One region of the Micromonospora sp. WMMD1128 genome, then DNA from elsewhere that is predicted to be linked to it. Evidence: riboswitches for the same ligand, from Rfam matches in the RefSeq annotation. Region 1 holds a riboswitch; the other holds the start of a gene.
The links. Region 1 has a riboswitch for thiamine pyrophosphate ahead of O7602_RS02585 (thiamine phosphate synthase). Riboswitches for the same ligand answer to the same signal wherever they lie in the genome.
Positions count from the first base shown of each region.

Region 2: it holds a riboswitch for thiamine pyrophosphate, as region 1 does, so the genes downstream of both, O7602_RS05585 (ECF transporter S component) here and O7602_RS02585 (thiamine phosphate synthase) in region 1, are expected to answer to the same signal.

Region 1 is NZ_CP114902.1:511,948-515,346, forward strand. It holds gene O7602_RS02575 (aldo/keto reductase) at 1-362, shown strand, start outside; gene O7602_RS02580 (DUF559 domain-containing protein) at 414-1,478, opposite strand; TPP riboswitch at 1,688-1,799, shown strand; gene O7602_RS02585 (thiamine phosphate synthase) at 1,794-2,420, shown strand; gene thiO (glycine oxidase ThiO) at 2,414-3,399, shown strand, end outside.
Region 2 is NZ_CP114902.1:1,149,270-1,152,668, forward strand. It holds partial or broken gene O7602_RS05580 (ABC transporter ATP-binding protein) at 1-537, opposite strand, end outside; gene O7602_RS05585 (ECF transporter S component) at 632-1,222, opposite strand; TPP riboswitch at 1,298-1,404, opposite strand; gene O7602_RS05590 (alpha/beta hydrolase) at 1,482-2,318, shown strand; gene O7602_RS05595 (SIS domain-containing protein) at 2,315-3,064, shown strand; gene O7602_RS05600 (DUF6328 family protein) at 3,156-3,399, shown strand, end outside.

The sequences.
Region 1 (3,399 bases):
TCCCGGCCTGCGAGCGGTTCGGCCTCGGCATGCTGCCGTTCTTCCCGCTCGCCAACGGGCTGCTCACCGGCAAGTACAAGCGGGGCCAGGAGCCCCCGGCGGGCAGCCGGCTCGCCGGCGGCGGCCGGTACGCCGAACGGCTGGCCGCAGCGCGTTGGGACACCATCGAGGCGATCGAGGCGTACGCGGCGGAGCGCGGGGTGAGCATGCTGAAGGTGGCCATCGGCGGACTCGCCGCCCGACCCGCGGTGACTTCGGTGATCGCCGGCGCGACCACGCCCGAGCAGGTACGCGCCAACGCCGACGCCGGCACCTGGCAGCCCACCGCCGAGGACCTGAGCACCCTCGACGCCCTCCTCTAGCCCTTCCCACCCGCGCTGCCCTCCCACCCGCGGCAACTCGTGAGTGGAACGTCATGGACGTCTCCGGGCGGTTTTGACGTCCATGGCGTTCCACTCGTGGGCGGAGACGCCGGTGAGTGGAACGCCAAGGACGTCTGCGGGGCGGAGCCTGGCCAAGCCGCGAGACCACTCGGCACCGAAGTCAGCACGTGGGACGTGCGTCGGCGTGCTCGGGCCAGCACCGGCACAGCCGGCGCGGGGCCGGCCGTGCGGCGGTCCGGGGCCGGGCCGCGCGGCCGTGCGGCGGTGCGGGGTCAGCGGGGCCGGGTGGTGGCGCGGCGTTCCGTGAGGGCCTGGTGGACCAAAGGCGACCGTGGCCTCGGGGCGGCGCAGCACGTCGTCGGCGGTGAACCGGAGGACGACCCACCCGGCCGAGCGGAGCGCGTTCAGGCGTGCCACATCCCGCCGGAACTGTGTCCGTTCCCGGTGGTGGTCGCCGTCGTACTCGACCGCGATGCGCAGCGCCGGCCAGGCCAGGTCGACCCGGGCCACGAAACGCCCGCCGTGGCGCACCTCGTGCTGGGCGGTCAGCGGGCCGAGACCGGCGTCGAGGAGGAGCAGCCGGAGCCGCGTCTCCATCGGAGACTCGCTCGCCGGCTCGGCCAGCGTCAGCACCTCGCGCAGCAGCGACGAGCCCGGCCAGCCCGGGCGTTCCGCGGCATAGGCGCGTAGCGCGGTCAGTTCCACCATCCGGCGACGCAGCAGCGCGTCGACGGCGACCAGCGCCTCCGCCCGGGGACCATGGCGACCGAGGTCGAATGCGGTGCGCAGCGCGGTGGTCACCGGCAGCCCGGCGAACCGGGTGCGATCCCGCTCGGACACGGGTGACCGCACGATCGACAGCCGGGGATGTGCGCGCAGCCGGGCGGTCGTCGGCAGGAGCACGGTCACCGGATCGCCCCGGGTGAGCAGGTCGACACCGAACAGCCAGGCGGCGCTTCGGCCGGCCACGGCGGCGCCGGGCGGTAGTCGCAGCGCGGCTGCGTCGCACCACATCCGGGGGTCGTCGGCGCGGTGGGCGTCCCGGTGCACGTACACGTCCGGCAGCAGGCGGACCCACGTCGGGCCGCGCAGCATCCGCCGCGTGATGCGTCCCTCGGCAACTGCTCGGCTGGCTCGGAACGGACACGCGGACAGGTCACGCGGGACGCGGGCGCGGGTCGACATCCGGACAGCGTGTCGTGCTGCGACGCCCACCCGCCGACCCGATCCGCCGAGTGGCGTGGTCCTGGGAAAAACGTCACCCGCTCTTCCGTACGGCCGGGGGAGCGTCGTACGGTAGGCCGCAAGTGACCCACGGGAGCCCGGTGTGGACCGGGCTGAGAGGGGGGCTGCCAGCCCCCGACCGTCGAACCTGATCCGGGTAATGCCGGCGCAGGGAGGAGCGTTGCCGTGCCGTCCCTGGGACGACTGCATCTCATCACCGACACCCGACCGGGGCGGGATCCGCTCGCCGTGCTGCGTGCCGCCCTGCCGGTGGCGCGCGCCGACCTCGTCGTGCAGGTGCGCGTGACCGACGACGCCACCGACCGGGAGGCGTACGACCTGGCTCGTCGGGTGGTCGGGGCGTGCCTGCCGTACCGGGCGCGTTGCCTGGTCAATGACCGGTTGCACGTGGCGCTCGCGGTGGGCGCGGCCGGCGGTCACGTCGGGGCGGACGACCTGCCGGTGGCCGCCGCCCGTCGGGTGCTCGGCGCCGACGCGGTGCTCGGCGCGACCGCCCGGGAGCCGGGCGCCGCCCGCGCGGCTGTCGACGCCGGGGCGACCTACCTGGGCGTGGGCCCCTGCCACGCCACCACCACCAAGCCGGGCCTGCCCGCGCCGATCGGCCCGGACGGGGTACGCGCCGTCGCCGGGTCGGTGACCGTGCCGGTGATCGCCATCGGCGGGGTGACCGCCGCGTCGGTGCCGGCGTTGCGGGCGGCCGGCGCGTACGGGGTGGCGGTGGTGGGCGCGCTCAGCGGGGCGGCGGATCCCGCGCACACCACCGCCGAGTTGCTGCGGGCGCTGACGTGTTAAGCGGGGCCCCTTCCTCTACCGAAAGCGTTAAGCGGGGCCCCCGCCTTACCGATGTGGGGGTGGTGGGGGGCGGGCCGGTGGGGTGGGCGATCGCGTGGCGGTGTGCGCAGCGCGGGCTGCGGGTGGTGGTGCACGACGACCGGCCCGGGTCGGGCGCGTCCCGGGTGGCCGCGGGGATGCTCTCCCCGGTCGCCGAGGCGTACTTCGGCGAGCACGAGCTGACCGGGCTGCTCGTCGAGTCCGCCCGCCGCTGGCCCGGCTTCGCCGCCGACCTGACCGAGGCGAGCGGCGTCGATCTCGGCCACCGCACCGACGGCACGCTCGTGGTCGGGCTCACCGCCGACGACGTGGCCGTGGCGGGGCGGCTGTGGGCGTACCAACAGGGGTTGGGGCTGCCGATCACCCGGCTGCGCCCCTCGGCGCTGCGCGACCTCGAACCGGCGATGACCACCCGGGTGCGCGGCGGCGCGGTCGCGCCCGGCGACCACCAGGTCGACCCGCGGCGGCTGGTCGCCGCGCTGCGCACGGCGGCCGAACGGGCCGGCGTGACGCTGCGGCCGGCGCACGTCGGCGCGTTGTCCGAGGTGGACGCCCGGGTCACGGTGGTCGCGGCCGGCTGCGGCGCGGCCCCGCTCACCGGGCTGCCGGTGCGGCCGGTGAAGGGTCAGGTGCTCCGGCTCCGCGCGCCCGGCGGCGGTCCGCCGGGCTTCCGGCACGTGATCCGGGGGTACGCCGACGGCGAGCCGGTCTACCTGGTGCCCCGGGACAGCGGCGAGGTGGTGGTCGGCGCGACCGTGGAGGAACGCGCGGACACCGAGGTCACCGCCGGCGGGGTGCTGACGCTGCTCCGCGCCGCCGTCGAGCTGGTGCCGGAGCTGACCGAGTACGAGCTGGTGGAGACCGTCGCCGGGCAGCGCCCGGGCACGCCGGACAACGCGCCGATCCTCGGGGCGCTGCCCGGACGGCCCGGTGTGCTCGT
Region 2 (3,399 bases), 640 kb from region 1:
GGCGCGGCGGATCAGCGCGGCGCCGGCCGGGTCGAGGTTGGCGGTGGGTTCGTCGAGCAGCAGCAGCCCGGGCCGCAGCGCGAGCGCCCCGGCGAGGGCGAGCCGTTGCTGTTCGCCGCCGCTGAGCGCGGCGGTGGGGCGGTCCCGGTGGTAGGGGAAGCCGACCCGGCGCAGCGCCTCGTCGACCCGGGGCCAGATCTCCTCGGCGGGCACGCCCCGGTTCTCCAGCCCGAACGCGACGTCGTCGCCGGAGCGGGCCATCACGAGCTGGGTCTCCGGGTCCTGGAAGAGCACGCCGACGCGCTCGCGGGCCTTGCGCGGGTCCAGCCCGTCGATCTCGACGGTGCCATCCTGCTCGCCGGAGTCCTCGGGCAGCAGCCCGGCCAGCGCCGCCAGCAGCGTGCTCTTGCCGGCCCCGGAGGCACCGAGCAGCAGCACCCGCTCCCCGCTCTCGACGCGCAGGTCCACCCCGCGCAGAGCCCAGCGTCTGCGCCCCCCGTGCCGCCACCCGAACCCCCGCAGCACCACCCCACTCACCGCTCCACCCCCTCTGCCTCGTCGATCATGAAGTTGACGGCATCACAACGCGCTGAAATCACCGTCAACTTCATGATCGACAGCGGGATACCCGTCAGATCAGGGCTCGGTCGCGGCCGGCGGGGAAGCGGTCCAGGACGCCGGTGTTGGCCAGGGCGCGGGTCAGGACGTGGGCGCCGACGCCCGCGATGATCGTGGCGCTGGCGATGGTGATCAGGGCGTAGGGGATGCGGTAGTTGGTCAGGTCGTATGCCTTGTTCCAGTAGACGAAGTCGAAGATGGCCGCGCCGAGACCGGTGAGCGCGCCGGCAAGCGTCGCCACCGGCAGCTTGAACGAGCGGTAGCGGAACGCGGCGAACGCCAGCTCGGCGCCGATGCCCTGCATCAGGCCCTGGAGGATCACGATGCCGGCCCACTGGCTGCCCAGCAGCGCGGAGACGATCGCGGCCACCGTCTCGCAGTAGAGCGCCGCGCCCGGCTTGCGAATGATCAGGCCGGCGAGCACCGCCGGGATCAGCCACACGCCGTAGAGCACCGCCTGCGCCGGCGGGAAGAACGCGAACGCCGCGTCGGTGGCGCTCCAGAGCAGGCCCCAGGCCCAGAAGACGACGCCGAAGGCGACGGCGATCACCGAGGCGACGACGATGTCGACGGTACGCCAGCGGTTGCTGTCGGTGTGGTTCATGCGGACTCCCAGTTCGTGGTGCGGAACCAGGAGAAGACGCACGCCGCGCCCGGAATGTGCCCGGACGTCGACGCGGCTGGAGGTCGACCGAACTCCCTGCGCTGGCATTACCCAGATCAGGTTCGAGGGTCTGCGGGCACCGGCCCGCACTCTCAGCGCTGTGCGCTCCCCTGTCGGATGTGAAGTTGTCTCAACGGCAGACGCTAGCACCGATGTCGGGGCCAGGCCCAGCAGGGCGCGGGTCGGTATGGTGGCGATCATGCGGGTCGAGGCGCGGGATCTGACATTCGAGGTACGCACCGGCGGCCCCGAGGGCGGCGATCCGGTCCTGCTGCTGCACGGCTTCCCGCAGCACGCCGGCGAGTGGGATGCGGTGACGCCCGCGCTGCACGCCGCCGGGCTGCGCACGTACGCCCTCGACCAGCGCGGATACTCGCCCGGCGCACGGCCGGACGCCGTCGAGGCGTACCGCATCCCGGAGCTGGTGGCCGACGCGGCGGCCGTGCTGGACGCGCTCGGGGTGACCACCGCGCACCTGGTCGGCCACGACTGGGGCGCGATCGTGGCCTGGGGCCTGGCCGCGGCGCACCCGGAGCGGGTGCGGACGCTTACCGCGGTGTCGGTGCCGCACCCGGCCGCGATGGGGCATGCGCTCGCCACCGATCCGCGGCAGAAGGCGAAGTCCGCCTACATGGCGTTGTTCCGGATGCCGGGCAAGGCCGAGACGGTGCTGCTGGCGTTGCGCGGGGCCGCGCTGCGCCGGCTGCTGCGCGGGGTCGGCGACGCGGACGCGGTGGCCCGCTACGCCGAGCCGATGCGCGAGCCGGGCGCGCTCACCGTCGCGCTGAACTGGTACCGGGCGATGAGCGGGTCGGACATGAAGGCGGTCGGCCCGGTGGCGGCGCCGACCACGTACGTCTGGAGCGAGAAGGACGTGGCGATCGGCCGGACCGCCGCCGAGGCGTGCGCGGCGCACGTCACCGGCGACTACCGCTTCGTGACGCTTCCCGGCGTCAGCCACTGGATCCCCGACGAGGCCCCCGGCCCGCTGGCCGAGGCGATCCTGGCCCGGGTGCGAGGAACGGAGCAGACATGACGGTGAGCGCCCAGGCGTACCTGGCCACGGTGACCGAGATGATGGGCCGGGTGGCCGCCGAGCAGCGGGAGAACGTGGCCGCGGCGGCCGACCTGATCGCCGCGGCGGTACGCGCCGACGGGGTGGTGCACGCCTTCGGCACCGGGCACTCGGAGGCGCTCGCCATGGAGATCGCCGGCCGCGCCGGCGGACTGGTGCCCACCAACCGGATCGCGCTGCGTGACCTGGTGCTCGTCGGGGGTGAGCCGGCCGACGTGCTCGGCCCGAAGCTGGAACGCGAGCCGGCTGTGGCGCACCGCCTCTACGAGCTGGCCCCGGTCCGGCCGCCGGACGTGTTCGTGCTGGCCTCCAACTCGGGCGTGAACGGGGCGATGGTCGAGTTCGCGTCCGTGGTGAAGGAACACGGGCACGGTCTGGTGGCGGTCACCTCGGCCCGGCACTCGGCCCGGATGACCTCGCGGCATCCGTCCGGCCGCAAGCTCGCCGACTTCGCCGACGTGGTGCTGGACAACGGCGCCCCGTACGGCGACGCCACGCTGCCGCTGCCCGACGGTGGCGCGGTCGGCGCGGTCTCCTCGATCACCGCCGCGCTGCTGGCCCAGCAGATCACCGTCGAGGTGGTGGCCCGGCTGGTGGCTGCGGGGGAGCGTCCGCCGGTCTACCTGTCGGCGAACATCGCCGGCGGGGACGAGCACAACGCCGAGTGGGAGGCCCGGTACGCGGGCCGGATCCGCCGGGGTTCCTGAGTCGGTTTCGTGATCATCTGAACCGGGCACAGGCGCTGCTGCCGGCGGGCGTTCACCCGCCGGCCGTGCCGTCTTCACCGGAGGTTCACGAGTGTCCAAGGAATCCGAGAAGCAGCGTTGGCAGCGCAACTTCGCCGACCTGCTCCAGGAGCTGCGCGTGGCGCAGACCGGTGTGCAGATCCTTTTCGCCTTCCTGCTGACCATGCCGTTCAGCAACGCGTTCAACCGAACCACCGACTTCCAGCGCGACGTCTACGTCGTGGCGCTGCTGGCCGCCGCCGCTGCCGCCGCGATGATCATCTCGCCGGTGGCGTTCCACCGGGCGCTGTTCCGCC